Regions from separate parts of the Streptomyces sp. NPDC020983 genome, predicted to be linked through region 2. Evidence: predicted binding sites of a transcription regulator. Region 2 holds the regulator's gene; the other holds the start of a gene.

Region 1 (15,818 bases), on a different contig from region 2:
GCGGGCAACGGCTGGACCGCGCCCGCCGCGGTGGACCAGGCGCTGGACTGCCTGACCCGGAAGACCGGCTGCGGCGGCTACACCACGCACGGCCAGTGGCCCGCCCTGCGCGGCCTCATGACCTGGTCGATCAACTGGGACCGTTTCAACAACGCGGAGTTCTCGAAGAACTTCGACGGCTACTTCGGCTGACACCCCGGCAGCCCCCGCACGCGTACGGCCCGCACCCGAGGGCGGTGACCGGGCCGTACGCCCCCGACGCCTCTCCCGGACCCACACCCCGCGCGGTACGCCGCCCGGGGTGTGGGTCCGGGCGTTCACCGGGGTGACCGGTGTGTCGCTGCGGGTGCGGAACCGCGGGCGCGGGCAGGGTCGTGGAGAAACGTGAGCAGCGTGGGCGGAGGTGGACGGCCGGGAAGGGACGGCGCAGCGCGCGGGGGCCGCCCGGGAAGCGGGGGCAAGCGATGAGGCAGTTCTGCGGCACGGGATGACACCCCGGGCGGAATAACGCCTTCCGGCGGCCGAAGATATGACAACCTATGACACGCTCACGAGGGTCCGTCATGTGGGAGGACAGGTCAATGCCGGTGGCTCGCAACGTCAGGTCCTGGCAGCGCTCTGCGGCCGTGTGCAGCGCGCTGCTCGCCGTGGGGGCACTCTCGCTGCCCGCGGCGCAGTCCGCCGCCGCCCGCCCGTACGAGCCGCCGCCCGCGCAGCCCGCCACCACTCCCCCGGCCGTACCGCCGGCCGCCCTGGGCTCGCTGCCCACGCCCGGCACCACCGCCGGACCCGAGTCGCTGCCGCAGCTCCTGACGCAGCTGCAGACGCTCTACCAGCAGTCCGAGGCGGCCACCGAGTCGTACAACCAGGCCAAGGTCACCGCCGACCAGCAGCGCGCCAAGGCCAGGTCGCTGGACGGGCAGCTCGCGGAGGCGCGCGCCAAGGTCGCCGCCGGGAAGGACCAGGTCGGCCTGCTGGCCCGGCAGCTCTACCGCACCGGCGGCCTGTCGCCGTACATGGCCATGCTGGGCGGCGAGTCCCCGCAGGACTTCTTCGGCACCCTGCACCTCGCCCAGCACACGGTCGAGACCCAGCAGGCCGCCGTCGACAGCCTGACCGCCGAGGAGGACCGGCTCGCCGGGCTCAACGCGCAGGCCCAGAAGGCCCTCGACGCCGCCCAGACGGCCCAGAACACGCAGGCGGCCAAGAAGACCGAGATCGAGACGAACCTGCGGCAGGTCGAGGCGCTCCTCGCCGGACTCAGCGGCGTCCAGATCAGCGAGCTGGAGGCGCTGGAGGAGCAGGGCGCGGACAAGGCCCAGCAGGAGTTCATGCACTCCACCCCGCTGGGCGGGGACGCCGCCGTACGCGCCCCCTCCGCGAAGGGCGACGCCGCCATCGCCTACGCCTTCGCGCAGCTCGGCAAGCCCTACGTGTGGGGCGCCGTGGGCCCGGGCTCCTTCGACTGCTCGGGCCTGACGTCGCAGGCGTGGGCGCACGCCGGCGTGCCGATCCCGCGCACCGCCGAGGAGCAGTGGGCGAAGCTGCCGCGCGTGCCGCTCTCGCTGCTGCGGCCGGGTGACCTGGTGATCTACTTCCCCAAGGCCACCCATGTGGCCCTCTACATCGGCAACGGCCTGGTCGTGCAGGCCCCGCACACCGGCTCGTACGTGAAGATCTCGCAGATCGGCGCCAACCCCGTCCTCGGCGCCGTCCGCCCCGACATGGGCGCGCAGCCGCTCGCGCACTACGAGCCGCGCAAGGTGCCCGCGACGAGGGCGCCCGCGACCGCGAAGGCAGGCAAGGGCACCCGCACCCCCGAGGCGAAGGCTCCCGCCGCGCACAAGAAGTGACGGGCCTACAGCGGCTGGTCGGCGAGCGCGTGCGTGACGAGGGCGAGCAGCGCGTCCACGACGGAGCGGCGCTCGCGCGCGTCGATGATCTGCACCGGGATGTGCGACGGCACCGCGAGCGCCTCGCGCACGTCCTCCGAGGTGTAGGCGTACGTGCCCTCGAACTGGTTGACGGCGACGGTGTACGGCAGCCCGGTGCCGTCGAAGTAGTCGAGCGCCGGGAAGCAGTCGGCGAGCCTGCGGGTGTCGGCGAGCACGATCGCGCCTATCGCGCCGCGCACCAGGTCGTCCCACATGAACCAGAAGCGCTGCTGGCCGGGGGTGCCGAAGACGTAGAGGACGAGGTCCTCCTCCAGCGTGATGCGGCCGAAGTCCATGGCGACGGTCGTGGTGACCTTGTCGGGGGTGGCGCCGAGGTCGTCCAGCCCCTCGCTGGCCTGCGTCATGACCGCCTCGGTGGTCAGCGGCGTGATCTCCGACACCGCGCCCACGAAGGTGGTCTTGCCCACGCCGAAGCCGCCGGCCACCACGATCTTGGTGGAGACCGGCGCGCGGTCACGCTCAACCGGCCAGGCGTGCAGGCCGTTCTGGCTGTCAGAGCCTGCGTAGTCCACTGAGCACCCTTTCGAGCAGCGCGCGGTCGGGGCGTACGGACCCGTGACCGGTACCGTACACGCGAATTCTTCCCTGCTCGGCGAGATCGCCCAGCATCGGGCCCCCGGCATTGCCGGCGGAGGCCCGGCGGCCGGTCAGAGCGTACGGGCGCACCCTGTGTGACCTGCGGTCGGCGCGCGCGAGGTGCGGTGCGCGGCGCGGCAGCGGGGCGTACCCGGGAGCCGGGAGGGAGTACCCGGGCGGGGCATGGACAGCGCCCGGCGGGACGTACGCGAGCGGGGGCGGTCCCCAGGCGGCCGCCATCAGCGGGCGCCTCCGCCGCCCGACTGGCGCAGCTCGCTGCGCAGCGCCGGTGTCAGGACGTGCCCGGCACGGCCGACGAACATCGCCATCTCGTAGGCGACGACGCTCAGATCGCAGTCCGCGGTGGCGTGCGCTCCGAGCAGCGAGCCGTCGCTGATCGACATCACGATCAGCACCCCGCCGGACATCGCGACGGTGGTCTGCCGGACCCGCCCGCCGTCCATGAGCTGGGCGGCGCCGACGGTGAGCGAGGCGAGCCCGGACACCACCGCGGCCAGGTCCATCCGGCCGCTGCCGGCCAGGCCCGGATGCGCGGGCGGGCTGTCGTCCGGGCCCGGCCGGTCGCCGTCCGGCTCGGAGCCGCACAGCAGCAGGCCGTCCGAGGACACGACCGCGACGGAGCGGATGCCGTGCACCTCCTGGACCAGATTCCGCAGCAGCCAGCGGAAGTTGCGGGCCTCGTGGCTGAGGGCCCCGGTCATCGTGCCGACCACGCTCAACGGGTCGCCTCCTCAACGGATCCTGCGGTGTCTGTGGGCCACTGCGGCCCCTGCGGCCCGGGCGCCCGGTCGCGCCCGCGTACGGCGTCGGCCTCGCGTACGGCGTCGGCGCGGCCGGCGCGCAGCCCGCGCTGCAACCCGGCGAGCCTGCGCCGCAGTTCGTCCGCGTCGACCGGAGCCGCGGGCGGCACGGCGACCGGCCGCACCGCGCCGCCCGCACCGCGCGGCACGCGCTGCGGAAGCCCCTGCGGCCCGGTTATCGGCGCGGCAGGACCCGCGGCCCGCGCGTGCCCGGGCGCGGCCGGCAGCGGGGCGACCCGCGCCGCGGGAGAGGGCACCGAGGGCGTCCCGTGCGCGGGTGTCGGCGTCACCGGATGGCCGGCGGGCGTCTCCGGAGTCGTGTACGGGGCGGTGGACGGACGGTCCGGGTGCGGGGCCTGGCCGGGAACGGGAACGCGCGGGGCCGGCACGGCGCTGAACGGCCCTCCGGACTGCGGGGCCCGCTCCGGGACGTGGGGGCCCTGCGCGGCGTACGGCAGCGGCTCCGGGGACGGGTGACGGCGGGCGTCCGCGCCGCGCAGGCCCGTGACGGCCGTCTCCAGCGGCACGAAGGGCGCGTCGTCCGGACCGACCGGCGGGATGAGCAGGCCCGGCAGCAGCACCACGGCCCGGGTGCCGCCGGACGGCAGCGCGTGCAGCCGCACCTGGACACCGTGCCGCCGGGCCAGGCGCGACACCACGTACAGACCCATCCCGGCCACCGCGCCCGGCGGTGCCGGATCGGGATCGGCGAGCAGCGCGTTCAGTTCGGCGAGACGCTCCGCGGGCACGCCGATACCGGCGTCCTCCACCACGACCGCGACCTCCCCCGCCTCCAGCAGCCGCCCGGACAGCAGGACCTCGGTCTCCGGCGCGGAGAACCCGGTGGCGTTGTCGAGGAGTTCGGCGATCAGGTGGGCCACGTCGTCGGCCGCCCGGCCCGCGACACGCGCGCCCGGCAGCACCTGGATGCGGACCCGCTCGTAGCGCTCGATCTCCGAGATCGCGCCGCGCACCACGTCGACGAGCGGCACGGGGCTCGCGGTGGCGCCGTGGCTGTGCTCGGTGCCGCCGAGCACGAGCAGCGTCTCGCTGTTGCGGCGCATCCGCGTCGCGAGGTGGTCGAGCTGGAAGAGCGTGCCGAGCCGGTCCGGATCCTGCTCCTGCTCCTCCATGGTCTCGATGAGCGCCAGCTGGCGCTCCACCAGGCCCAGGGTGCGCAGACTGAGGCTGACATGGGACATGTGCGCGGCGTCCCGCGCGGCCGCGGTCTGCAACTCGCGCTCCAGGTCCGCCACATGGGCGACCATCTCGTCATGGGCCCGGCGCAGCGCGTCCTTCTCCGCGACCGCCCCGGCCAGCGCGCCGCGCGTGCTCTGCGTGGCGCCGCGCTGCGCCGTCAGCTCGTTGCCCAGGTCCGCGGTACGGGCGCGCAGCGCCTGCGCCTCGTGCGTCAGGGCGTTGGCGCGGCGGGCCACGGCGGCGAACTCGTCCTGCCCGACGACCTGCACGCCGCGCCCGCTCGCGGCGTCCGAGCGGGCCCACACGTGCAGCGCCGCGAGCGGGCGGGTCAGGCTGCGGAAGAGCGCGACCAGCACGCCGGCGAGCAGCAGCAGGCAGCCCGCGGCCAGGGCGATTCGCAGCTCCAGCACCGTCACCGTGTGGTTGCGGCGGGCGGCGGCCGCGGCGGCCCGGTCGGTGGCCGCGGAAGCCTCGACGCCGCGGATCAGGGCGAGCCGCGCGGTGAGGTCGGCCCTGACCCTCTCCGCGCCCGGCCCGGATCCGCCGAGCTCGGCGGATCCCAGCAGCGCGGTGGTGTCCGCCTCGGCCCGCGCCGCGTCCGGCCCCGTGACCGTGCTGTCGTAGCGCTCGCGCAGCGCGCCGTCCGCGGTGGCCCGGAAGTCGGCGATCCCCGCACGCTCCTGGAGCCGGGCGGCCTGGGCGGCGGCCACCAACTCGGGCTGCCCGCCGTCCGCGGTGAGGGCGCCCACGAGCAGTCCGCGCTGGAGGGAGGCCGCGTCCGCGACCCGGGAGAGGGCCGCACCCGCCGGGCCCGCCGTCTCCCGCGCGAGGGCGTCCAGCAGCGGCTGGTAGGCCTTCACGACCGCCTGCACGCCCGTCCCGCCCGCCCGCGCGCCCAGCGCCGTACGGCGCACACCGGGCAGCGTGCCGAGCGCGGCCCGCAACTCCCCGCCCGCACCCGCCGCGAGCACGTCCTGCACCTGGCGGTCGGTCCGGGTGCCGTCCTGCGCGGGCACCGCACCGCCCCGGCCCGCCGCGACGAGCGCGGCCACGTCGTCCCGCTCGTCCCCCAGATCCTGCGCCAGCACCGTCGTACGCTGCGCCAACCGCGCCTGCTCCGCCTGGTCCTGCGCCGACGTCAGGTCCCCGGCCCCGAGCGCGACGCCGGGAGCCGCCGCGGCCAGCACCGCGCCCGCGCACACCAGCAGGGCGGCGAGCATCCGCTGCCTGACCCGCCGTTCACGCACTTGACGTCGTCTACGCACTTCGGGGCTCGCAATCACGTATCGCCGGCGGGGATTCCCCAGGGAATGTGCAGGGGCTGATCCGACCCTTGCAGTCCCGCCAGGAGGGGAGCCACGCCTCCCTCCTCCGGACACCCGAACGAGTGAATCGCACGGGCGTCACAGCGGACAACCCGGCACACGCCCCGAGTTGCCCACCAGTCCCTCCCGTCACCGCGACGCACTGGCGCGCCGGCCCCCGGCTCTGCCACTATGCCCTCCCCCACGGGCCGGACCTGACGCCCCGTCCGCTCCCCCCGGCACGCCCCCGCACCTCCCGGCAGGCACCCGCCCGTCACGCACACTGGACGGCATGCGAATCGAGACGGCGACCGCGCCGGGAACACCCGGCGCACCCAACGAGGATTTCGTGGCGGCCGCGATGCCCTCCGGTGGCCACGGCGGCGCACTGGTGCTGCTGGACGGCGTCACTCCCCCGCCGGACAACGGGAACTGCGTCCACTCCGTCCCGTGGTTCACCGCACGCCTCGGCGGCCGCCTCCTGGAACTGTCCGTTTCGCGGCCGGATCTGACACTTGCGGAGTGTCTGTCCGACGCCATCCGCGTGACGGCCGATACCCACCGGGGCACGTGTGACCTTTCTCACCCCCTGACCCCCCAGGCCACCGTCGTCGCCGCCCGCTGGAACGCCACCGAGCTGGAACACCTCGTCCTCTCCGACTCCGTCCTCCTCCTGGAGGACACCGACGGCAAGATCACCCCCGTCCTCGACGACCGCATCGACCGGCTCCGCGCCGCCGGCCACCGTGTCGCTCCGCTCCGGAACCTGCCCGGCGGCTTCTACACCGCCGCCGCCGACCCGGCCGTCGCCCGCAAGGCGGTCACCGGACGCACGCCCCTCTCCGCCCTCCGCGCCGTGGCCGCGCTCAGCGACGGCGCCGCCCGCGCGGTCGAGGTCTTCGACCTCGACGACTGGGCCGCCACCTTCGCCCTCCTCCGCGACCGCGGCCCCGACGCGCTCCTGGCCCGTGTCCGGGCCGCCGAATCCGCCGACGCCGACGGCTCCGCCGTCCCCCGCGGCAAACCCTTCGACGACGCGACGGCCCTCCTCGTCGAGCTCTAGCCCCTCCCACCGCGGCCCTCCCCCACACCTGCCGCCACCGCTTCGGGCGGTGCCCGCTTGCGGTGGGCTCGCGGCTGCCCGCCGCGGGGGTGCTGCGCCTGGCGGCGCCGCTTCGGGCGGTGCCCGGTTGCCGGTACGTGGGCGGCTTGCCCGCCGTGGGGGTTTCCCGCGCCTGGCGGCGCGGGGTGTTCCCACCCCCACCACCCGTGCGGGATAGATGTCGGCTGACGGCCTTCTCGTGGGGGTGCTTCACCGTCGGGGGCGAACCGCAGTCCCTGGACAGATTCACCCCCACCGGCAGGCAGCCGCCACTCCGGCCGGAGGGGGACGATCCGGGGGTGCCCCCGCAGGAATGCGCACCTACTCCCTCACCGGACACGGGGGAGGTCAGACGCGCATTCCGAGGAGGTACCCCCGGAGTGGCACCCGACCCCACCCCGCACAGACAGCGCGATGCCCCGCCGGGCAACCCAGGGGCGCGAGGAACTGCGCGACCAGCCCCCACCAAGCGAACAGCGAACCGCCCGCCGCAAGCCGCACCCCCTCAGGGGCGCGAGGAACTGCGCGGCCAGCCCCCACCGGCGGAAAGGCGAACCGCCACCGCAAGCCGCACCCCCCAGCCCCGCGGGGAACGGCGCGACCAGCCCCCACCGGCGGAACGGCAAACCGCCCACCGCAAGCCGCACCCCCCAGCCCCGCGAGGAACTGCGCGACCAGCCCCCACCGGGCGAACGGCGAACCGCCCACCGCAAGCCGCACCCCCTCAGCCCCGCGGGGCCCCCGCGAACGGCCCCACCGGCAGAAGGCCGCGCGGCCCACCGCGACACGCGCTCCCGCAGCGCAAAAGACCCGGCCCCCCGCCCCCCCAGATGGGGGGCCCGCTCAGAGAATGTCGGCCGTGGACTCGTTCAGCGCATGCAGCAGGCGCGCGAGGTCCGCGCGGTCGGACGGGGCCCACGCCGCGAGGCGGTGGACGTAGGCCGCCCGGCGCGCGTCGCGGACGCGGGCGAAGCGGGCGCGGCCCTCGGGGGTGAGGCGCATGAGATACGCGCGCCCGTCCGCGGGATCCGGCTCGCGGGCGACGAGCCCGAGATCCTCAAGTGCGCGCAGTTGCCTGCTCATCGTGGCCTTGCCGACCCCGAAGTAGGAGGCGAGGTCGGTGGCCCGTTCGGGTTCCGCTTCCTGGAGCCGGACGAGCAGCCCGTACGCCGCGGGTTCGAGGTCGGGGTGGACCGCGCGGGCCATCTCGCCCGAGGCCGCCCGGGCCCGCCGGAAGAGAACGGTCAGCTCGCGTTCGAGGGCCTCCGTCGAAACGTCCACTCCCGTCGCATCTGCCGCATCTGCCGCATTGCGCGCGTCGGTCACCGCATTCCCGCTTTCAACGCCCGAAAGTTGTCTTCACACCCGTTGTTTCCGCAGCCCGTCAAGTATTTCGCAGGAGTAGACCAACCACGGTCACAGGACCCTTCTCCCCGCGCTCGGCGCCGCACCGCACCCACTGGAGGCACGCATGTCCCACAGAGATCGCGGAGATCTCTCCGCCGTGCACGGCAACGGCAACGGCTCGGTCCGGGCCAGATTCACCCTGTTCACCGGAGTCCTCGTCACGGTGCTCTCGACGGCGCTCGCCGCCCCCGGGGCGGCCCGTGCGGCGGGCCCCGGCCACATGACCCACCCGGACCTGGACTGGCTGGGCTCGCAGATCAAGATCCACGAGGGTGCCGGCGCCGCCGCCGGCGACTCCAAGGTCGTCACCTCCTCGAAGATCACCCAGACGCCGGGCATGGACGTCTCCAGCCACCAGGGCAACGTCGACTGGCCGGGCGCCTGGTCCAAGGGGGCGAAGTTCGCGTACGTCAAGGCGACGGAGGGCACGTCGTACACCAATCCCTCCTTCACGCAGCAGTACAACGGCTCCTACAACGCCGGCATGATCCGCGGCTCCTACCACTTCGCGCTGCCCGACGTGTCGAGCGGCGCGGCGCAGGCGGACTACTTCGTGGCGCACGGCGGCGGCTGGTCGGCCGACGGCAGGACACTGCCCGGCGCGCTGGACATGGAGTACAACCCCTACGGCGCGAGCTGCTACGGGAAGTCCGCGAGCGGCATGGTGAGCTGGATCCAGTCGTTCTCGAACGAGTACCACGCGAAGACCGGCCGCTACCCGACGGTCTACACGTCCACCAGCTGGTGGACCACCTGTACGGGCAACAGCGCCGCCTTCGCCAAGACCAACGCGCTGTGGATCGCCCGCTACTCCTCCTCGCCCGGCACGCTGCCGGCCGGCTGGGGCTACCAGACGTTCTGGCAGTGGGCCGACACCGGCACCTTCCCCGGCGACCAGAACAAGTTCAACGGCGCCCTGGACCGGGTGAAGGCCTACGCCAAGGGCTGACCCCGTGACGGCCGTGTGGCCCCTTCCCCCCGCGCGGGGGGAAGGGGCCACACGGCCGTACCCGGGCCCGTAGGGGCCGGACCCGGTCCCGGTGAGGGCCCTGCCGGCCGTCAGGCGGCCACGGGCACCCCGCGGACGTCGGCGGCGGCCGCCTCCAGGGCGAGTTCCAGCACCTGGCGGACGTCGCTGACCGGGTGGACGTCGAGGGCGTCCAGGATCTCGGCCGGCACGTCGTCCAGGTCGGGTTCGTTGCGCTTGGGGATCACCACCGTGGTGATCCCGGCGCGGTGCGCGGCCAGCAGCTTCTGCTTGATGCCGCCGATCGGCAGCACGCGCCCGGTCAGCGACACCTCGCCGGTCATGGCCACGTCGGGCCGCACCCGGCGCCCGGACAGCAGCGACGCCAGCGCGGTCGTCATCGTCACACCGGCGCTCGGCCCGTCCTTGGGCACCGCGCCCGCGGGGACGTGCAGGTGGACCCCGCGCTCCTTCAGGTCGCCGACCGGCAGCTCCAGTTCGGCGCCGTGCGAGCGCAGGAAGGACAGCGCGATCTGCGCCGACTCCTTCATGACCTCGCCCAGCTGCCCGGTGAGCTGGAGGCCGGAGCCGCCGGTCTCCGGGTCGGCGAGCGACGCCTCGATGTAGAGCACGTCGCCGCCCGCGCCCGTGACCGCCAGGCCCGTGGCCACGCCCGGCACCGCCGTGCGCCGCTCCTGCGGGTCCTGCGCGGATTCCGGCACGTGGTGCGGACGGCCGATGAGCCCGCGCAGGTCGTCCGGGCCCACCGTGTACGGGAGCTCCTGCTCGCCCAGCTCGTGCCGCGCGGCGATCTTCCGCAGGATGCGGGCGACCGTGCGCTCCAGGTTCCGTACGCCCGCCTCGCGGGTGTACTCGCCGGCGAGCCGGCGCAGGCTCTCCTCCGACAGCGTCACCTCGCCGGTGTCCAGGCCCGCGCGCTCCAGCTGCCGGGGCAGCAGGTGGTCGCGGGCGATGACGACCTTCTCGTCCTCGGTGTAGCCGTCCAGCCGCACCAGCTCCATGCGGTCCAGCAGCGGTTCGGGGATGGCCTCCAGGACGTTGGCGGTGGCCAGGAAGACGACGTCGGACAGGTCCAGCTCGACTTCCAGGTAGTGGTCGCGGAAGGTGTGGTTCTGCGCCGGGTCCAGCACCTCCAGAAGTGCCGCGGCCGGGTCGCCGCGGTAGTCGGAGCCGACCTTGTCGATCTCGTCGAGCAGCACCACCGGGTTCATCGACCCGGCCTCCTTGACGGCCCGCACGATCCGTCCGGGCAGCGCGCCCACGTACGTACGGCGGTGGCCGCGGATCTCCGCCTCGTCGCGGACCCCGCCGAGCGCGACCCGGACGAACGTGCGGCCCATCGCGCGCGCCACCGATTCGCCCAGCGACGTCTTTCCGGTTCCCGGCGGCCCCACCAGGGCCAGCACCGCGCCTCCGCGCCGCCCGCCCACGACGCCCAGGCCGCGGTCGGCCCGGCGCTTGCGCACCGCGAGGTATTCGGTGATGCGCTCCTTCACGTCGTCCAGCCCGGCGTGGTCGGCGTCCAGCACCGCCCGCGCGCCGGCGACGTCGTACGTGTCCTCCGTCGTGACCTTCCACGGCAGTTCCAGGACGGTGTCCAGCCAGGTGCGGATCCAGCTGCCCTCGGGCGAGGCGTCGGAGGAGCGCTCCAGCTTCTCGACCTCCTTCAGCGCCGCCTCGCGCACCTTCTCCGGCAGGTCGGCGGCCTCGACCCGGGCCCGGTAGTCCCCGGCCTCGTCGTCCGGCTCGCCGTTGAGCTCCGCCAGCTCCTTGCGGACGGCCTCCAGCTGCTGGCGCAGCAGGAACTCGCGCTGCTGCTTCTCCATGCCCTCCTGGACGTCCTTGCGGATCGTCTCCGCGACGTCCTGCTCGGCCAGGTGGTCGCGCAGCCGCTGCACGGCGAGCTTCAGCCGCGCCACCGGATCGACCGTCTCCAGCAGTTCCACCCGCTGCTCGGCCGTCAGGAAGGGGCTGTAGCCGGAGTTGTCGGCGAGCTGGCTCACGTCGTCTATCTGCTGGACGCGGTCCACGACCTGCCACGCGCCGCGCTTGCGCAGCCAGCTCGTGGCCAGCGCCTTGTACTCCCTCATCAGCTCGGCCACCGTGCCCGGCGACTCCGCGGGCACCGGCTCCTCCAGGACGGTGCCCTCGACCCACAGCGCGGCGCCCGGCCCGGTCGTCCCCGCGCCGATCCGCACCCGCGTGCGGCCCTTGATGACCGCACCGGGGTCGCCGTCGGACAGCCGCCCGACCTGCTCCACCGTGCCCAGCGTTCCCACGGCGGCGTACTTGCCGTCGATCCGCGGCACCAGCAGCACGCGCGGCTTGCCCGAGGCACCGGCCGGGTGCGCGGACTGCGCCGCCTCCACGGCGGCACGGACCTCGGAGTCGGTGAGGTCGAGCGGCACGACCATGCCGGGCAGGACGACCTCCCCGTCGAGGGGGAGGACCGGCAGAGTCAGGGAGTTGGAGGGGAGGGACTCAATCGGCATGATCGCTCCTTGGGCAAGCAAGTTGAGTACGACAGACTCAATGCACGGAGGGTGCCGCGGTGTTCCCGGCGACGTGTTCGCCCTGAGCGATCGGCCGCACCGGGCGGGTGACGGAACGGCGGCGGGACCGCGACCTGGGAAAAGGGTGTGCTGCGGGCCGTAGCGTGGTCCGCATGGACGAGGAACACCGCCGGCCGCGGGCCGGGGCCGGAACCGGGCTCAGGCCCGACGGGACGATCGCGCGCGAGGGCTCCCTCGCGAAGGTGCAGCCTCCCTACCTGCCGCTGCTCGACGCGGTACGGTCGCGCGTCCGCGCGGCCTATCCGGCCGCGCTGCTGCACAGCGCGTACGTCTACGGCAGCATTCCCCGGGGTACGGCGCGGGCCGGGGTCTCGGACCTCGACCTCGTCGTCGTCCTGCGCGAACCGCCGACCGCGGCCGACCGCGCCGCGGGGGACGCGCTGGGCGCCGCGCTGGACGCGGAGTTCCCCGTCGTCGACGGGGTCGGGCTGCTGCTCTTCGACACCGGGACACTGCTGAGCGAGCTGGAGCGCCACGACCTCGGCTTCTTCGTGGCGTGCCTGTGCACTCCGCTGCTCGGGGAGGACCTCGCGGCGTTCCTGCCGCGGTACCGGCCGGAGGGGCTGCTCGCCCGGGAGACCAACGGGGATCTGGCACTGGCCCTGCCGGGGTGGCTCTCGCGGCTCGACGCGGCGTCGTCCGACGCGGAGCGGCGCGCTTTGTGCCGGGCCGTGGCCCGGCGGCTCGTCCGTACGGGGTTCACGCTCGTGATGCCGTGGTGGGGCGGCTGGACCAGTTCCCTGCCGGAGCAGGCCGCGGCGTTCGCCCGGTACCACCCCGCGCGGGGTGAGCAGATGCGGTGGGCCGCGGACCTGGCCCTGCGCCCTTCCCCGGCCCCTTCGGACCTCACGGTCCTCCTCACGGACCTGGCCCCGTGGCTGGCCACGACGTACGTCGCCGTCCACGGCGAGAAGGCGCCACGACCTGCCGCGTGAGGCGGGCCGCGCGGGCCGCCGGCCGCGCTGCGGCCCGGCCGCTCCGTCCCGGCGGAACGGCGAACGGCAGGGGACCACCCTGCCGTTGTTCAACGTATAGCCGAGTGGGGGGCTTGCCGCAAGGCCCCCGGGTTGTCGCAGAATCGTCCGCCATGGGTGGAATCGGCTGGGTGGACGGGGAGAACGTGACGGAACGTCAGGGCTACGACGACGAGCTGCGCAGCGAGCGGGGGTACGTCGAGGGGCTCTACGCGCGGCTGGACGCGCGGCGGGCGAGGGTGAAGGCGGAGCACGACACGGCGCTCAAGGAGCACGGCGGGACGGCCGTGGAACGGGACGTGGCGGTGCGCGGGCTGGCCCGCGAGGTGCGGCGGCTGGACGTCGCGGACAGTGGGCTGTGCTTCGGGCGGCTGGACGCCGCGGACGGCGGGGCCTCGTACATCGGGCGGCTGGGGCTGTTCGACGAGGGGGCGGAGCACGAGCCCGTGCTGCTGGACTGGCGCGCGCCGGCGGCCCGCGCGTTCTACACGGCGACGGCCGCGAACCCGGAGGGCATGAGGCGGCGGCGGCAGTTCCACGCCCGGGGCCGGGAGGTGACGGGGTTCACGGACGAGGCGCTGGGCGCCGCGGAGGGGGTGAGCGGCGGGGACGCCGCGCTGCTGGCGGCGGTGAACGCGCCGCGGGGGCCGGGGATGCGGGACATCGTGGCGACGATCCAGGCCGAGCAGGACCGGATCATCCGGCTGGACCACCCGGGCGTGCTGGTGATCGAGGGCGGGCCGGGGACCGGCAAGACGGTGGTGGCGCTGCACCGCGTGGCGTACCTGCTGTACACGCAGCGGGAGCGGATGGAGCGGCAGGGCGTGCTGGTGGTGGGGCCGAACCCGGCGTTCCTGCGGCACATCGGCCGGGTGCTGCCGTCGCTGGGCGAGTCGGACGTGGTGTTCATGACGACCGGCGACCTGGTGCCGGGGCTGGCGGTGACGGCGGAGGAGGCGGATCCCGCCGTCGCGGCGGCGAAGGGCTCGCTGCGGATGCTGGAGGTCCTGGCGGCGGCCGTCGCGGACCGGCAGCGGGTGCCGCAGGCGCCGCTGCCGGTGGAGATCGGCGGGGTGACGGTGCGGCTGGACGCGGCGGTCGCGGAGTGGGCGCGGCAGGAGGCGCGGGACAGCGGGCGGCCGCACAACGAGGCCCGGGAGGTCTTCCGGGAGGTCGTGACGTGGGCGCTGTCGGAGCGTGCGGTCGGGAAGGCCGGCCGGGAGTGGCTGGACCGCTCGGACCGCGCGCTGTGGGAGCGGTTGCGCGCGGACATGCTCAAGGAGCTGAGGGAGGACGACGCGTTCGTCGCGGAGCTGGACGCGCTGTGGCCGGTGCTGACCCCGGAACGGCTGCTCGCGGAGCTGTACGGCTCGGCGGAGCGGCTGCGGGCGGCGGGCGCGCAGGAGTCGCTGCTGCGGGCCGCGGGTGACGCCTGGACGGTGTCGGACGTTCCGCTGCTGGACGAGCTGGTCGACCTGCTGGGGCGGGACCCGGCGCTGGAGCGGGCCGCCGCGCGGGCGGCGGAGCGGGCGAGGCGGGAGGAGGCGGAGTACGCGGCGGGCGTGCTGGAGATCATGGGCGTGGACCGGCGCGACGACCTCATGGACGACGAGGACCACCTGCTGGCGCAGGACCTGGTGCACGCGGAGGGCCTGGCGACGCGTTTCGAGGAGGTGGACACGCGGGATCTGGCCGAGCGCGCGGCCGCGGACCGGGAGTGGACCTACCGCCACGTGGTGGTCGACGAGGCGCAGGAGCTGTCGGCGATGGAGTGGCGGGTGCTGATGCGGCGCTGCCCGCTGAAGTCCTTCACGGTGGTGGGGGATCTGGCGCAGCGGCGTTCGGCGGCGGGCGCGGTCTCGTGGGAGGCGGCCCTGGAGCCGTACGTGCCGGGGCGGTGGCTCTACCGCTCGCTGACGGTGAACTACCGCACGCCGGCCGAGATCATGGCCGTCGCGGGCGCGCTGCTGGGCGAGTTCGCGCCGCACGTGCGGCCGCCGGAGTCGGTGCGGGCGTGCGGGGTGCGGCCGTGGGCGCGGCGGGTCACGGCGGAGGAGCTGCCCGCGGCGGTCGGGGCCTTCGTCCGGGCCGAGGCGGAGCGGGAGGGCACCAGCGTGGTGATCGGCCCGCCGGACGTGCCCGGCGCGGTGCCGCCGTCGCACACGAAGGGGCTGGAGTACGACGCGGTGCTGGTGGTGGCGCCCGAGCGGATCCTCGCGGACGGCCCGCGCGGCGCGGCGGAGCTGTACGTCGCCCTGACCCGCGCCACGCAGCGGCTGGGGGTGCTGCACCTGGACGGGCTGCCCCCGGCGCTGGCGGGCCTGGAGCAGGTGACGCCCTAGGGCGTGTCCGCAAAGTCCCGTCGTCCGCCCGGAGGGCGGGGCAGACGGTGTCTGGTGCGTGCGATCGCAAGGCGGAGGGTCGTCCTCGTAGTGGGCCTGCTCGGACGAGCCCGACAACGTAGCGAGCGTGCGTGCCAGGCGCCGTGTGCCAGGCGGGACTTTGCGGACACGCCCTAGGGTGGACGGATGCTTGAGGACGAGACGGCCGTGCTGGACCGGCGGGTGGGTGTCGCCGGGGAGCTGGTGCTGCGGTACCGCGGGGGTGCGGGGACGCACGAGATCATCGCGAACGGCTGCTTCCTGATGGACACCTCCGACGGCCGCTCGGAACGGCTGCTGGTGGACGCCGCCCTCGGCGCGCTCGCCGGGCGCACCGCGCCGAGCGTGCTGCTGGGCGGTCTCGGGGTCGGGTTCTCGCTGGCCAGGGCGGCGCAGACGGGCTGGGGGCGTATCGCGGTGGTGGAGCGCGAGGCGGCGGTCGTCGCGTGGCACCGGGAGGGGCCGCTCGCGGCGTACTCCGCCGGGGCGCTCGACGACCCGCGGGTCGAGCTGGTGCTGGAGGACCTGCTCGTCCAC
Region 2 (15,818 bases):
CCTCGTCGACGAGGGTCTGCAGCAGCTGCGTGTGGTGGATGACCTCGTACTCGCCGCCGAGCTGCGGGTACTCGTTGGCGATGGTGTTGAAGCAGTGCGGGCAGGTGGCGACGATCTTCTTCGCCGAGCGCGGCTTGCGGCTCGCGGCGACGGTCTTGCCGTCGTCGTCCAGCTCCTCGCCGAAGGCCGTGTTGAGCATGGCGACGTTCTCGGCGCCGAGCTGCTGGAAGAGGAACTCGTTGCCGAGGCGGCGCGGCGAGTCGCCGGTGCAGTTCTCCTCGCCGCCCATGATCGCGAAGTTGACGCCCGCGATGTGCAGCAGCTCGGCGAAGGCCTTGGTGGTCTTCTTGGCGCGGTCCTCCAGGGCGCCGGCGCAGCCGACCCAGTACAGGTAGTCGACCGACGTGAGGTCCTCGACGTCCTCGCCCACGACGGGCACGGGGAAGTCGACCTCCTTGACCCACGCCAGGCGCTGCTTCTTCGGCAGGCCCCAGGGGTTGCCCTTCTTCTCCAGGTTCTTGAGCATCGTGCCCGCCTCGGACGGGAAGGACGACTCGATCATCACCTGGTAGCGGCGCATGTCGATGATGTGGTCGATGTGCTCGATGTCGACGGGGCACTGCTCGACGCACGCGCCGCAGGTGGTGCAGGACCACAGCACGTCGGGGTCGATGACGCCGTTCTCCTCGGCGGTGCCGATCAGCGGGCGCTCGGCCTCGGCGAGCGCGGCGGCGGGCACGCCGGCCAGCTGCCCGGGGGTGGCGCGCTCCTCGCCCTCCGCGTCCTTGCCGCCGCCGGCCAGCAGGTAGGGGGCCTTGGCGTTGGCGTGGTCGCGCAGCGACATGACGAGCAGCTTGGGCGACAGCGGCTTGCCGGTGTTCCAGGCCGGGCACTGCGACTGGCAGCGGCCGCACTCGGTGCAGGTGGAGAAGTCGAGGATGCCCTTCCAGGAGAATTCCTCGATCTTGGAGACGCCGAAGACGTCGTCCTCGCCCGGGTCCTCGAAGTCGATCGGCCTGCCCTCGCTGGTCATGGGCTGGAGCGCCCCCAGCGAGACCTCGCCGTGCGCGTTGCGCTTGAACCAGATGTTGAAGAAGGCCAGGAAGCGGTGCCAGGCCACGGACATGTCGGTGTTGAGGCCGACGACGATCGCCCACGTCATGGTGACGGCGAGCTTGACCATGGCGACGGCGTAGACGAGGTTCTGCAGCGTCTGCGTGCTCAGTCCGCGGAAGCCCGCGACGAGCGGGTACGAGGCGAAGTACGCGGCCTCGTAGCCGTCCACGCCGTGCAGCGCGCCCTCCAGGCCGCGCAGTGTCAGGATCGCCAGGCCGATGACGAGGATGACGTACTCGACGAAGTACGCCTGCCAGGCGGTGGAACCGGCGAAGCGGGACTTGCGGCCGGCGCGCGAGGGCAGGCTCAGCAGCCGGATCACGATGAGGGTGATGATGCCGAGCGTGGTGAGCAGGGCGATGAATTCGGTGTAGAGCTCGTACGGCAGCCAGTCGCCGACCACCGGCAGTATCCAGTCGGCCTTGAAGAGCTGGCCGTAGGCGTTGACGATCGTCAGGCCCAGGGTCAGGAAGCCGACCGCCACGAACCAGTGGGCGACGCCGATGACGCCCCACTTGTTCATCCGGGTGTGCCCGACGAACTCCCGCAGCATCGTCGTCGTACGGGCCTTCGGGTCGTTCGTGCGGCTGCCGGCCGGTACGGGCTTGCCCAGCCGGATGAACCGGTAGATCTGCGCGACGGCGAGGCTGAACAGCGCGACGCCGACCGCGGTGAGGACCAGCGACACGATGATCGCGGCGAGTTGCATGAGGGCTCCTCGGGCCTGCGCACGGTACGAACGGTGGGAACGGGTACGGGCTACGCGTAGGGGGCGGTGTTCCCGTACCCGGGTACAGGGGCACTCACTCTACTAAGCGGTAACTTACTGCGGTCCTGGCTGAGGTTACCCGGGATCGGGGGACCCATAAAGCCGCACCACTGGTGATCTGTGTCGCGCGTCGCAGGTGGGCCGGGCGGGCACCCCGCGGGGGTCGGGTGCGCGGGATGCGCGCCGCTAAGTTGAGTCGACGCGACTCACCTCTGTTGACACAGTTGCGGCCGTCGTGCACTCTTGAGTCAGTTCCACTCAAGTAGGCAGCAGGAGGAATCCACCATGGCACGTGCGGTCGGCATCGACCTGGGCACGACAAACTCCGTCGTCAGCGTTCTCGAAGGCGGCGAGCCCACCGTCATCACCAACGCAGAGGGTGCCCGGACCACGCCGTCCGTCGTCGCCTTCGCCAAGAACGGCGAGGTGCTGGTCGGAGAGGTGGCCAAGCGCCAGGCCGTCACCAACGTCGACAGGACCATCCGGTCGGTCAAGCGCCACATGGGCACCGACTGGAAGATCAACCTCGACGGCAAGGACTTCAACCCGCAGCAGATCTCCGCCTTCATCCTGCAGAAGCTCAAGCGGGACGCGGAGGCCTACCTCGGCGAGAAGGTCACCGACGCGGTCATCACCGTGCCGGCGTACTTCAACGACTCCGAGCGGCAGGCCACCAAGGAGGCCGGCGAGATCGCGGGCCTGAACGTGCTGCGCATCGTCAACGAGCCGACCGCGGCCGCGCTCGCGTACGGCCTGGACAAGGACGACCAGACGATCCTGGTCTTCGACCTCGGCGGCGGCACCTTCGACGTCTCGCTGCTGGAGATCGGCGACGGCGTGGTGGAGGTCAAGGCCACCAACGGCGACAACCACCTCGGTGGTGACGACTGGGACCAGCGCGTCGTCGACTACCTGGTCAAGCAGTTCCAGTCCGGCCACGGCGTGGACCTGGGCAAGGACAAGATGGCCCTCCAGCGCCTGCGCGAGGCGGCGGAGAAGGCGAAGATCGAGCTGTCCAGCTCGACCGAGACCTCCATCAACCTGCCCTACATCACGGCGTCCGCCGAGGGCCCGCTGCACCTGGACGAGAAGCTCACCCGGGCGCAGTTCCAGCAGCTGACCAGCGATCTGCTGGAGCGCTGCAAGACGCCGTTCCACAACGTGATCAAGGACGCCGGCATCCAGCTGTCCGAGATCGACCACGTCGTCCTCGTCGGCGGCTCCACCCGTATGCCCGCCGTCGCCGAGCTGGTGCGCGAGCTGACCGGCGGCAAGGAGGCCAACAAGGGCGTCAACCCGGACGAGGTCGTCGCCATCGGCGCGTCCCTCCAGGCCGGCGTGCTCAAGGGCGAGGTCAAGGACGTCCTGCTGCTCGACGTCACCCCGCTGTCCCTCGGTATCGAGACCAAGGGCGGCATCATGACGAAGCTGATCGAGCGCAACACCACGATCCCGACCAAGCGCTCGGAGATCTTCACGACGGCCGAGGACAACCAGCCGTCCGTGCAGATCCAGGTCTACCAGGGCGAGCGCGAGATCGCCGCGTACAACAAGAAGCTCGGCATGTTCGAGCTGACCGGTCTGCCGCCGGCCCCGCGCGGCATGCCCCAGATCGAGGTCACCTTCGACATCGACGCGAACGGCATCATGCACGTCGGCGCGAAGGACCTGGGCACGGGCAAGGAGCAGCGGATGACCGTCACCGGCGGCTCCTCGCTGCCGAAGGACGAGGTCGACCGCATGCGGTCCGAGGCCGAGCAGTACGCGGAGGAGGACCACCGCCGCCGCGAGGCCGCCGAGACCCGCAACCAGGGCGAGCAGCTGGCCTACCAGACCGAGAAGTTCATCGCGGACAACAAGGACAAGCTCCCCGACGACGTGAAGTCCGAGGTCGAGACCGCCATCGCGGATCTCAAGGAGAAGCTGAAGAACGAGTCGACCGACGCCGAGAACACCGCGTCGATCCGCGAGGCCACCGAGAAGGTCGCCGCCGTCAGCCAGAAGCTCGGCCAGGCGCTGTACGCGAACGCGCCCGGTGACGGCGCCGCCCAGGCGGGCGCCGGTGCGGCCGGGGGCGAGCAGGCCGCCGCGGACGACGACGTGGTGGACGCGGAGATCGTCGACGACGACAAGAGGGACGGTGCCGCGTGACGGAGGAGCCGAAGGGCTTCGAGCCGGAGCCCGACGTCCCTTCCGAGTCCGGTGACGCCAAGCCCGCCAAGGGCTCGGCGTCCGGCAAGGACTCCGGGACCGCCGACGAGGCGGCCCCGGGGGCCGGCGGCGGGGACTCCCAGGAGCTGACCGCGCTGCGGGCGCAGCTGGACCAGGTGCGCACCGCGCTCAGCGAGCGCACCGCGGACCTCCAGCGCCTGCAGGCCGAGTACCAGAACTACCGCCGGAGGGTGGAGCGCGACCGCGTCGCCGTCAAGGAGATCGCGGTGGCCAACCTGCTCACCGAGCTGCTCCCGGTGCTCGACGACATCGGCCGGGCGCGCGAGCACGGTGAGCTGGTCGGCGGCTTCAAGTCGGTGGCCGAGTCGCTGGAGACGGTCGCGGCGAAGCTGGGGCTGCAGCAGTTCGGCAAGGAGGGCGAGGCCTTCGACCCGCTGGTGCACGAGGCCCTGATGCACAGCTACTCGCCGGATGTCACGCAGACGACATGCGTGCAGATCCTCCAGCCCGGGTACCGCCTCGGTGAGCGCAATCTGCGGCCCGCCCGGGTCGCGGTCGCCGAACCGCAGCCGGGATCCGGGAAGGCCGCCGACGAGTCGGCGGACGACCGCGGCAAGGCGGCGGACACGGCGGACGACGAGGAGAACGGTGGCCCGGACCAGGGCTGACGGTGTAGAGAGAGCCTTCAGGGCCGGAAGGAGGGACGCCGGGGATGAGCATCAGTAGGGACCTGCTCGAAAAGGACCTGTACAAGGTCCTCGGCGTCCCCAAGGACGCCACGGATGCCGAGATCAAGAAGGCGTACCGGAAGCTCGCCCGCGAGTTCCACCCGGACGCCAACAAGGGCGACGCGAAGGCGGAGGAGCGCTTCAAGGAGATCTCCGAGGCCAACGACGTCCTCTCGGACGCCAAACGGCGCAAGGAGTACGACGAGGGCCGCGCGCTGTTCGGGAACGGCGGCTTCCGCCCCGGCCCGGGCGCGGGCGGCGCCGGCGGCTTCAACTTCGACCTCGGCGACCTCTTCGGCGGCGGCGCCGGCGGCCAGGCCCCCGGCGGGGGTCAGGGCGGCGGCTTCGGCGGCGGGCTCGGGGACGTCTTCGGCGGGCTCTTCAACCGCGGCGGCGGCACCCGGGTGCAGCCCCGGCGCGGCCAGGACATCGAGTCCGAGGTCACGCTCAGCTTCACCGAGGCCGTCGACGGGGCGACCGTCCCGCTGCGGATGTCCTCGCAGGCGCCCTGCAAGGCCTGCTCCGGCACCGGCGACAAGAACGGCACGCCCCGGGTGTGCCCGACCTGCGTCGGCACGGGCCAGGTCTCGCGCGGCGGCGGGGGCGGCTTCTCGCTCACCGACCCCTGCGTGGACTGCAAGGGCCGCGGCCTGATCGCGGAGAACCCCTGCGAGGTCTGCCACGGCAGCGGGCGCGCCAAGAGCTCGCGCACCATGCAGGTCCGCATCCCGGCGGGTGTCACCGACGGGCAGCGCATCCGGCTGCGCGGCAAGGGCGCCCCCGGCGAGCGCGGCGGCCCGGCGGGCGACCTCTACGTGGTCGTGCACGTCGGCCGGCACCCGGTCTTCGGCCGCAAGGACGCCAACCTCACGGTGACCGTACCGGTCACCTTCGTGGAGGCGGCGCTCGGCGGCGAGGTCAAGGTGCCCACGCTCGGCGGCCCGCCGGTCACCCTCAAGCTCCCGCCGGGCACCCCCAACGGCCGTACGCTGCGCGCCCGCGGCAAGGGCGCCGTCCGCAAGGACGGCACGCGCGGCGACCTGCTCGTCATCGTCGAGGTGGCGGTGCCGGACAGGAGCGAGGGCAAGGCGCTCGACGCACTGGAGGCCTACCGGGAGGCGACCGCGGACTTCGATCCGCGGGCCGAGCTGTTCAAGGCGGCAGAGGGAGCGTGAACGGATGAGCATCGACGGCCGGACGGACGGTACGGCGCCGGGCCCGCGCGGCACCGGCACCGGGCGCGCGGGCGCTCCGCGGGGTACGGGCGGTGCCCCGCGCGGGCGCAACCCGTACCAGCTCACCGAGGAGACCCCGGTCTACGTGATCTCCGTGGCGGCCGAGCTGTCCGGGCTGCACCCGCAGACCCTGCGGCAGTACGACCGCCTGGGCCTGGTCTCGCCCGACCGCACGGCCGGGCGGGGCCGCCGCTACTCCGCGCGCGACATCGAGCAGCTGCGCGAGGTGCAGCGGCTCTCCCAGGACGACGGCATCAACCTCGCGGGCATCAAGCGCATCATCGAACTGGAGAACCAGGTCGCCGCGCTCCAGGCGCGCGTCGCCGAGCTCACCGCCACGGTGGAGGGCGCGGCGGCCCTCATCCAGCAGCGCGAGGCGGCGGTCCACGCGTCGTACCGCCGTGACCTCGTCCCCTACCAGGACGTGCAGCACACCAGCGCCCTGGTGGTCTGGCGCCCCAAGCGCGACGGCGCCTAGGCGCCCGGGGCACCGTACGACGCAGGGCCCCGCCCCTCTCCCCGCCCGCCCCGGCCGGAGCCGCGGCCGCGCGGGCGGACAGCCCCGAGCGGGCTCGTAGGACCGCCCGCCCGGCCGGACGGCGCCGCACTCCGCCCCCGCCCGAGGGGCGGTCCGGCCCTCCCGGCGTTTTCGCCGGGGAGGGCGCCCGCAGAAACCACCGGCCGGCGAGCGGTGCGGGACGCCGGCGTGCCGCGCGGCCCTGCCGCGCCCCCGGAAACGCCCGCCCCGCGGCCCCGCGCCCCGGGCAGCCACGCCGTCGCGCTGCCGCGCCCCGGCCGGCCGGGCGGGCCAGAATTGAACCAGCACCCCGAGGAGGATCCGCTCCGTGGACGCCGAGCTGACGAACAAGAGCCGGGAAGCGCTCAACGCCGCCAACACCCGGGCGGTCTCCGAGGGCAACCCGGACCTGACCCCCGCGCACCTGCTGCTCGCGCTGCTGAGCGGCACGGACAACGAGAACGTGCTGGACCTGCTCAGCGCCGTCGGGGCCGACCCGGCGGGCCTGCGCGCGGAGGCCGGGCGGCTCGTCGGGCAACTGCCCAAGGTGCAGGGCTCGACCGTGGCGCCGCCGCAGGCCAACCGCGAGCTGCTCGCGGTCATCGCGGACGCCGCGGAGCGGGCGAAGGAGCTGGGGGACGCATACCTTTCCACCGAGCACCTGCTCATCGGCATCGCCGTCAAGGGCGGCGCGGCCGGCGAGCTGCTCACCCGCCAGGGGGCCGGCGGCAAGGAGCTGCTGGCCGCCTTCGAGACCGCCCGTGGGGGGCAGCGCGTGACCAGCCAGGACCCGGAAGGCACGTACAAGGCGCTGGAGAAGTACGGCACCGACTTCACCGCGGCGGCACGCGAGGGCCGCCTCGACCCGGTCATCGGACGCGACCAGGAGATCCGCCGGGTCGTGCAGGTGCTCTCCCGGCGTACGAAGAACAACCCCGTGCTGATCGGCGAGCCCGGCGTCGGCAAGACCGCCGTCGTCGAGGGCCTGGCGCAGCGCATCGTCAAGGGCGACGTGCCCGAGTCGCTGCGCAACAAGCGGCTGGTCTCGCTCGACCTCGGCGCGATGGTCGCGGGCGCGAAGTACCGCGGGGAGTTCGAGGAGCGGCTGAAGGCCGTGCTCGCCGAGATCAAGGACAGCGACGGGCAGATCGTCACCTTCATCGACGAGCTGCACACCGTCGTCGGCACGGGCGCCGGCGGCGACTCGGCGATGGACGCCGGCAACATGCTCAAGCCGATGCTGGCGCGCGGCGAGCTGCGCATGGTCGGCGCGACGACGCTGGACGAGTACCGCGAGCGGATCGAGAAGGACCCGGCGCTGGAGCGCCGCTTCCAGCAGGTGCTGGTCGCCGAGCCGACCGTGGAGGACACGGTCGCGATCCTGCGCGGCCTCAAGGGACGCTACGAGGCGCACCACAAGGTGCAGATCGCCGACTCCGCGCTCGTCGCCGCGGCGACCCTGTCCGACCGCTACATCACCTCGCGCTTCCTGCCGGACAAGGCGATCGACCTGGTCGACGAGTCCGCCTCGCGGCTGCGGATGGAGATCGACTCCTCGCCCGTCGAGATCGACGAGCTGCAGCGCTCCGTCGACCGGCTGCGCATGGAGGAGATGGCGCTGCGCAACGAGACGGACCCGGCGTCCGTGCAGCGGCTGGACAAGCTGCGCAGGGACCTCGCCGACCGTGAGGAGGAGCTGCGCGGCCTGACCGCCCGCTGGGAGAAGGAGAAGCAGGGCCTCAACCGGGTCGGCGAGCTCAAGGAGCACCTCGACGACATCGACACCCGTATCGAGCGCGCCCAGCGCGACGGCGACTTCGAGACCGCCTCCAAGCTGCTCTACGCCGAGAAGCCCAAGCTGGAGGCCGAGCTGGAGGAGGCCACCAGGGAGGAGCAGGAGGCCGCGGCGCAGGGCCCCTCGACCAACATGGTCAAGGAGGAGGTCGGCCCGGACGACATCGCCGACGTCGTCGCCGCCTGGACCGGCATCCCGGCCGGCCGCCTGCTGGAGGGCGAGACGCAGAAGCTGCTGCGCATGGAGGACGAGCTCGGCCGCCGGCTCATCGGCCAGACCGAGGCGGTGCGCGCGGTGTCCGACGCGGTGCGCCGCTCCCGCTCCGGCATCGCCGACCCCGACCGCCCGACCGGCTCCTTCCTCTTCCTGGGCCCGACCGGCGTCGGCAAGACCGAGCTGGCCAAGGCGCTCGCCGACTTCCTCTTCGACGACGAGCGGGCCATGGTCCGCATCGACATGAGCGAGTACGGCGAGAAGCACTCGGTCGCGCGGCTCGTCGGCGCCCCGCCCGGATACGTCGGCTACGAGGAGGGCGGCCAGCTCACCGAGGCCGTCCGCCGCCGCCCGTACAGCGTCGTGCTGCTCGACGAGGTCGAGAAGGCGCATCCGGAGGTCTTCGACGTCCTGCTCCAGGTGCTCGACGACGGCCGGCTCACCGACGGCCAGGGCCGCACGGTCGACTTCCGGAACGTGATCCTCGTCCTGACGTCCAACCTGGGCAGCCAGTACCTGGTGGACCCGGCGCTCACCGAGGAGCAGAAGCGGGAGAACGTGCTGGCCACGGTGCGTGCGTCGTTCAAGCCCGAATTCCTCAACCGGCTCGACGACACCGTGGTCTTCTCCGCGCTCACCAAGGACGAGCTGCGCAGGATCGCCAGGCTCCAGACCGGCCGGCTCGCGGCCCGCCTCAAGGACCGCAGGCTCGGCCTGGAGGTCACCGACGCCGCCCTGGACTGGCTGGCCGAGGAGGGCAACGACCCGGCGTACGGCGCCCGGCCGCTGCGCCGCCTGGTGCAGACCGCCATCGGCGACCCGCTGGCCCGCGAGCTGCTCGCGGGAGAGATCACGGACGGCCAGACCGTCCGCGTCGACCGCGCCGCGGACGGCCTGATCGTCGGCGCGGCCACCGGCCCCGCCGGGCCCGACCTCAGCAAGTGACGGCCGCTGCCGCCCCGTGAGCGGCGCCGGGCGCGCACGCCCCGGGGTTTCCCCCTGGGGGTGCGGATGAGGGAGGATGGCAGTCAGACGTCACGAAGGGACTTCACGGTGAGCATCGACCCGTCCTCGATTCCTGATTTCGGGGGCCAGCCGGGCCCCCCGTCCGCCGGCAACAGCGGTGTGGTCATCCCCGACCAGGACCTGGTCAAGCAGCTGCTCGACCAGATGGAGCTGAAGTACCTGGTCGACGAGGAGGGTGACCTCGTCGCGCCCTGGGAGGACTTCCGCACGTACTTCATGTTCCGCGGCGAGGGCGAGCAGGCGGTCTTCGCCGTCCGGACCTTCTACGACCGTCCGTTCGAGGTCGACGACAAGGCGCAGCTGCACGAGGTCATCGACGACTGGAACCGCCGCACGCTGTGGCCGAAGGTCTACACCCACACCAACGACGACGGCGGCGTCCGCCTCGTCGGCGAGGCCCAGCTGATGATCGGCCTGGGCGTCGGCCTGGAGCACTTCGTGTCCAGCACGGTGAGCTGGGTGCGCGCGTCGATCGAGTTCGACAAGTGGGCCGTGGACACGCTGGGCCTGGCGAAGGACGCCGACGAGGCCGGCGACGGCGGCGAGGACTCCGCCGAGGACTGACCCCCGCCGCTCCGGGCACCGGCCCGTGCCCGCGGCACCGACGCAAGAGCCCGGCCCCCGTGCGGCCGGGCTCTTCCGCTCTCCCGCGCCGGTCCGCTCTCCCGCGCCGGCCGCGGGGTGACTCAGTCGGACTCCTCCAGCACGGAGAGCACGTTCCCCGCGGGGTCGGTGAACCAGGCGATGAGCGGGCCGCCGCCGCGGAAGATCCCCCGCTCGTCCGTCGGCAGCTGCTCGTACCGCGCGAAGCGCACTCCGCGCCGCCCCAGCTCGTCGACCGCCGCCTCGATGTCCGGGACGGGGAAGTTGAGGACGGTGAACGTCGCCGGCCGGTGGTCCGGCTTCGGATAGACCAGGACGTCCCGGCCGCCCGCGATGTGCAGTCTCAGCAGCCCGTTCTGCCGTGACACCTTCAGGCCCAGCGTGTCCCCGTAGAACGCCGCCGCGGCCTCGACGTCGTCCACCGAGAAGCCGCTGAAGGCCTTCGTCGACTCGAACATTTTCGCCTCCTGTAGATCGTGCCCACGAGTGCAGACCGGTCCCGGGCCGCGAAGTCATCGGTGCGGGCGCGAACGGGTGCGCGCCGGGCGCCGGGCAGGAGGAGAATCCCGGCTCATGGCCATCGACTACCGCAAGCCGCCCCGGATCGACTACCGCAAGCCGCCCCGCGCGGAGCGCGCCGGCGCAGGTCCCGCCGTCAGTCTGGAGAAGGTCGCCGCGAGCGCCCCCGGGCTCGTCAGCCTCTACAAGAGTGCGGCCGTCTCGCTGGACAAGCACCGGGTCGGCGGCGAGCGGGCGGCCGTGTACCTCGTGCTGGACCGCTCCGGCAGCATGCGGCCCTACTACCGCGACGGCTCCGTGCAGCACCTCGCCGAGCAGACCCTCGCGCTCGCCGCCAACCTCGACGACGACGGGGTGGTGCCGGTCGTCTTCTTCTCGACCGAGGTCGACGGCACCGCGGAGATAGGCCTCGGCGACTACCGGGACCGCATCGGCCCGCTGCACGAGTCGATGGGCCACATGGGCCGCACCAACTACCACCTCGCGATGCAGAAGGTGATCGACCACTACGAGGCCTGCGGGGCGGCCGACCCGGCGTTCGTCGTCTTCCAGACCGACGGCTCGCCGACGTCGAAGGCCGCCGCCGAGCATGTGCTGTGCGTGTCCGCGCGGCTGCCGATCTTCTGGCAGTTCGTCGGCTTCGGGGACGACGACTTCCGCTTCCTGCGCAAGCTCGACGACCTGCCGGTGCCGGACCGCCGGCCCGTCGACAACGCCGGGTTCTTCGCCGCGGGCAGCACCCCGAAGGCGCTCTCCGACGCGGAGCTGTACGACAGCCTGCTCCGCGAATTCCCCGACTGGCTCGCCGCCGCCCGCGCGGCGGGCATCCTGGCTCCCCGGGGATGACGGCGGCCGGGGGCTCCCGGGGGCTCCGCCGTCCCCCGAACGAGGGGCTTTGCATGAGCATGCGTTGGTGTGCATAATATTTCCATGTCCAAGGTCCTCACCTCCCTCCCTGTCGGCGAGCGCGTCGGCATCGCCTTCTCCGGTGGCCTCGACACGTCGGTCGCGGTCGCGTGGATGCGCGACAAAGGCGCTGTCCCCTGCACCTACACCGCTGACATAGGCCAGTACGACGAGCCCGACATCGCGTCGGTGCCCGGCCGTGCGAAGGCCTACGGCGCCGAGGTCGCGCGACTGGTCGACTGCCGTGCGGCGCTGGTCGAGGAGGGCCTGGCGGCGCTCACCTGCGGGGCGTTCCACATCCGCTCCGGCGGGCGGGCGTACTTCAACACCACGCCGCTCGGGCGCGCCGTCACCGGCACGCTGCTGGTGCGGGCGATGCTCGAGGACGACGTCCAGATCTGGGGCGACGGCTCCACCTTCAAGGGCAACGACATCGAGCGGTTCTACCGCTACGGCCTGCTCGCCAACCCGCACCTGCGGATCTACAAGCCCTGGCTCGACGCGGACTTCGTGACCGAACTCGGCGGCCGCAAGGAGATGTCGGAGTGGCTGCTCGCCCACGGGCTGCCCTACCGCGACAGCACGGAGAAGGCGTATTCCACCGACGCCAACATCTGGGGCGCCACCCACGAGGCGAAGACCCTGGAGCACCTGAACACCGGCGTCGAGACCGTCGACCCGATCATGGGCGTGCGGTTCTGGGACCCGTCGGTCGAGATCGCCGCCGAGGACGTGACGATCGGCTTCGACCAGGGCCGCCCCGTCAGCGTCAACGGCAAGGAGTTCGCGAGCGCCGTCGACCTGGTGGCCGAGGCGAACGCGATCGGCGGCCGGCACGGCCTGGGCATGTCCGACCAGATCGAGAACCGGATCATCGAGGCCAAGAGCCGCGGCATCTACGAGGCCCCCGGCATGGCGCTGCTGCACGCGGCCTACGAGCGCCTCGTCAACGCGATCCACAACGAGGACACCCTCGCGCAGTACCACACCGAGGGCCGCCGCCTCGGACGGCTGATGTACGAGGGCCGCTGGCTGGACCCGCAGGCGCTGATGATCCGCGAGTCCCTGCAGCGCTGGGTCGGCGCCGCCGTCACCGGCGAGGTGACCCTGCGGCTGCGGCGCGGCGAGGACTACTCCGTCCTCGACACGACGGGCCCGGCCTTCAGCTACCACCCGGACAAGCTGTCCATGGAGCGCACCGAGGACTCCGCGTTCGGCCCGGTGGACCGGATCGGCCAGCTCACCATGCGCAACCTGGACATCGCCGACTCCCGCGCCAAGCTGGAGCAGTACGCCCAGCTCGGCCTCGTCGGCTCCGGCAGCCTGGCCCTCGGCCCGGCGCAGGAGCCCGCGACGGGCCTCATCGAGACCATGCCCGAGCTGTCCGAGGGTGGCGCGGAGGTCATCGCCTCCCGCGGCGAGGCGGAGCCCGACGACGCGCTGCTGGACCGCGCGGCGATGGAGTCCGGCACCGACTGACCGTCGTCCCCGGGGATCCTGCCGGGCCGGCCCCCCGCGCGGAGCACCGCGCGCGGGGCCGGCCCGTGCCCGTTCAGCGCCCGATCTGCACGGTGACGCTCGCGGCGGACGCCGCCAGGTGCGCGTTCCCGGCGTACGCCAGCTGGTAGGTGACCGTTCCGTCGGTCGGCGGGGTGTCCGTCACGGTGAACGTGCCGTTCGCGCCCGTCGTCACGGCGGGCAGCGCGGTGCCGGCCGGGTTCGCCCGGTCGACCCGGGTGACCTGCACCGTCTGCCCAGCGACGTACACCGACGGGCCGCCGAGCGAGCCGGTCAGGGTGACCGTCCCGTGCCGGTGGACGCTCGCGGGCCCGGAGACGGTCAGGCTGGAGGCCGCCTGCGCCGGGTTCGCTATGACGTGCAGCACCGGATCCGCCCCGTACGGGTCGGCGCTTATGGCGAACAGCGTGCTGTTGTCGGGGGTGACGGCCAGACCCGCGTCCGCCTCGAACTCGTTGGGGGCGACCGGGTACGACACGACCGGGCTCGTGCTGCCGGGGGCGAAGACGAAGACCTGGTCGCCGTACAGGTTCTCCGACCCGGCGAACACGGTGCCGTCCGCGCCCATCGCGACCGCGTTGGGGTAGGTCGCCGTGGGGTACGCCCCGTCCGGGCTGAGGTCGGCCACCTTGAACACCTGGTGCTCGTACGGCGCGCCGCACGCCGTCACCACGTCCTTGCCGTCCGGGGTGATCGCCAGGTCCGCCAGATTGCTGCTGACCGTCGGCGACGTCAGGTAGAGCGGGCCGTGCAGCACCCGCGCGCTTCCGCCGGACACGTCGTAGCTGGCCAGCTCGGCCGGGCTCTGCCCGGGCTCGCCCGCCACCAGCTCGCCGCCCGGCGTGGCGGCGAGGATCGGGGCGCTGTACCAGCTGTCGCCCGTCGCCCTGAGGGTCACGGCGGCGGGGTCGGCGGCCGGGTCGACCGAGCCGATCCCGCCCTGCGCGGCACCGCCGTACCCGAACCACAGCCTGCCGGCACTCCACACCACCGACTGCGGGCCGGTGCCCGCGCCCGTGCCGTAGCGCGCCGTCTCGGTCAGCGTTCCGGTGTCGACGGCCGAGATCGCGTCCGCGCCGCCGAGCGCGGCGTACACCGTGCTCCCGTCCGGCGACAGCGCCAGCCCGTTCGCCCCCGTCTCCCCGTCGATCGTGGCGACCGTCCGCCCCGCGTAGTCGGTGACCAGGATGCTGCTGGACCCCTCCCCGCCGCTGATGAAGAGGTGCTGGTGAGCGGGGTCGACGAGCATGTGCGCGTAGTGGGGGATCGGCAGCACGACCGCCGTGGGAGCAGTCTGTGCGGAGGCGGTCGACAGGCCGAGCGACGCCAGCCCGGTCGCGACAGCGACGGCTGCGGCCTGTGAAGCACGCTTGGTGCGCATGGGACTCCTGACTTTCCGTTCGGTGATGGGCACTCAGGTTCGAGTGCAAGCCGAGTAGATCACCCACCACTGACAGCACCCCTGACACACCGGTGACACCGCCCCGGACCGGGCCCGGTCGCCGGGTCACCGGCGACGCCGGCGCGGGCAGGGCGGCGGCACACCCCGAAACGGGCGTCAGCTGCTGCCCGGCGGGTCCGCCAGGTCCCGGGCGAGACCGAGGAGATCGGGCAGGCGGAGGACCCGCTCGCCGGCGCCGGGGAGGGGGACGTGCAGGGGAGCGGTCCAGCGGGCGGGGATCGCGTCGAAGCCGTGGACGGCTCCGGCGAGGCCGACGGTGACCGCGGCCACGGTGTCGGTGTCGCCGCCGAGGTCGACGGCCGCGCGTACGGCGTCCTCGTACGAGGCGGTGGTGCGGACCGCCCACACCGCGGAGCCGAGGCAGGGCCAGACGGCACCGTTGAACTCGGTGGCCCGGTCCGGGTGCCAGTCCGGGCGCAGGACGACGGCGTAACGGTCCCGGTGCTCCGGACGGACGTGCGCGAGCGTGGACGGGACGGCGGCGAGCGGGTCGCCGCCCTCCAGCGCCACGCGCACGAGGTCGTGGAAGATCGCGGTGCCTTCCCAGGCGGCAGGGTCTCCGTGGGTGAGCGCGGAGATCTCGCGCGCGGCGCCCATGGTCACGTGCCGGCCGCGGCGTGCGAAGTAGACCGCGGACGTCGTGGCACGCATGAGGGCGCCGTTCCCGGCGGCCCGGTGGTTGCTCGCGAAGTGCGCAGCCGCTGCCGCGTCCCACGGCTTGCCGTTGCCCAGGACGTCCTCCGTCTGGAGGCCGATGTCCTTCGGCTCTGCGGCCGCCCACCGCTGGAAGCGGGCGAAGATGTCCGGGAGGTCGAGTCCGCGGCGTTTCAGCAGCGACTGGCCGAGGTGCACGGCCATCTGCGTGTCGTCGGTGGCCTCGCCCGGATCCCAGCCGCCGCCCCCGCACATCTCACCGCCCCCCGCGGGCGTCGGGAAGCGCGCGGAGAACGCCCCCGCGGGCCCGAACTCGAACGGCGCGCCCAGGGCGTCCCCGACCGCCGACCCGACGACGGCCCCTACGGCACGTTCCCTGCGGTCCATCAGCGCAGGCTACGCCGGAACTTCAGCCGCCGAACGCCTTGCGCAGACGCTGCGCGGCCTCGGTCAGGACGTCCTCGCGTTTGCAGAGGGCGAAGCGGACCTGGGTGCGGTCGGCGACGGGGTCGTCGTAGAAGACGGAGTTGGGGGATCGCGGTGATGAGCGCAGGGGGAGCCGGTCACCCGGGCCCACACTCCTCC

The links. The regulator HspR, encoded in region 2, represses chaperone genes until heat shock. The targets are predictions, from matches to a motif close to TTGAGNNNNNNNNNCTCAA.
Region 1: the regulator HspR is predicted to act here: its motif matches at 11,868-11,886, upstream of lon (endopeptidase La).

Annotation. Positions count from the first base shown of each region.
Region 1 is NZ_JBIRRA010000013.1:31,008-46,825, forward strand. Features, by position in the region: gene ACH4SE_RS26740 (chitinase) at 1-192, shown strand, start outside; gene ACH4SE_RS26745 (NlpC/P60 family protein) at 582-1,853, shown strand; gene ACH4SE_RS26750 (GTP-binding protein) at 1,859-2,578, opposite strand; gene ACH4SE_RS26755 (roadblock/LC7 domain-containing protein) at 2,771-3,253, opposite strand; gene ACH4SE_RS26760 (nitrate- and nitrite sensing domain-containing protein) at 3,268-5,799, opposite strand; gene ACH4SE_RS26765 (hypothetical protein) at 6,149-6,919, shown strand; gene ACH4SE_RS26770 (MarR family winged helix-turn-helix transcriptional regulator) at 7,802-8,239, opposite strand; gene ACH4SE_RS26775 (lysozyme) at 8,430-9,314, shown strand; gene lon (endopeptidase La) at 9,425-11,845, opposite strand; gene ACH4SE_RS26785 (nucleotidyltransferase domain-containing protein) at 12,019-12,861, shown strand; gene helR (RNA polymerase recycling motor ATPase HelR) at 13,014-15,242, shown strand; gene ACH4SE_RS26795 (spermidine synthase) at 15,429-15,818, shown strand, end outside.
Region 2 is NZ_JBIRRA010000005.1:66,356-82,173, reverse strand. Features, by position in the region: gene ACH4SE_RS12210 (heterodisulfide reductase-related iron-sulfur binding cluster) at 1-1,825, opposite strand, end outside; gene dnaK (molecular chaperone DnaK) at 2,171-4,036, shown strand; gene grpE (nucleotide exchange factor GrpE) at 4,033-4,725, shown strand; gene dnaJ (molecular chaperone DnaJ) at 4,770-5,960, shown strand; gene ACH4SE_RS12190 (heat shock protein transcriptional repressor HspR) at 5,965-6,498, shown strand; gene clpB (ATP-dependent chaperone ClpB) at 6,866-9,490, shown strand; gene ACH4SE_RS12180 (YbjN domain-containing protein) at 9,599-10,135, shown strand; gene ACH4SE_RS12175 (VOC family protein) at 10,258-10,632, opposite strand; gene ACH4SE_RS12170 (vWA domain-containing protein) at 10,748-11,539, shown strand; gene argG (argininosuccinate synthase) at 11,624-13,078, shown strand; gene ACH4SE_RS12160 (hypothetical protein) at 13,152-14,498, opposite strand; gene ACH4SE_RS12155 (ADP-ribosylglycohydrolase family protein) at 14,676-15,620, opposite strand; gene ACH4SE_RS12150 (hypothetical protein) at 15,643-15,810, opposite strand.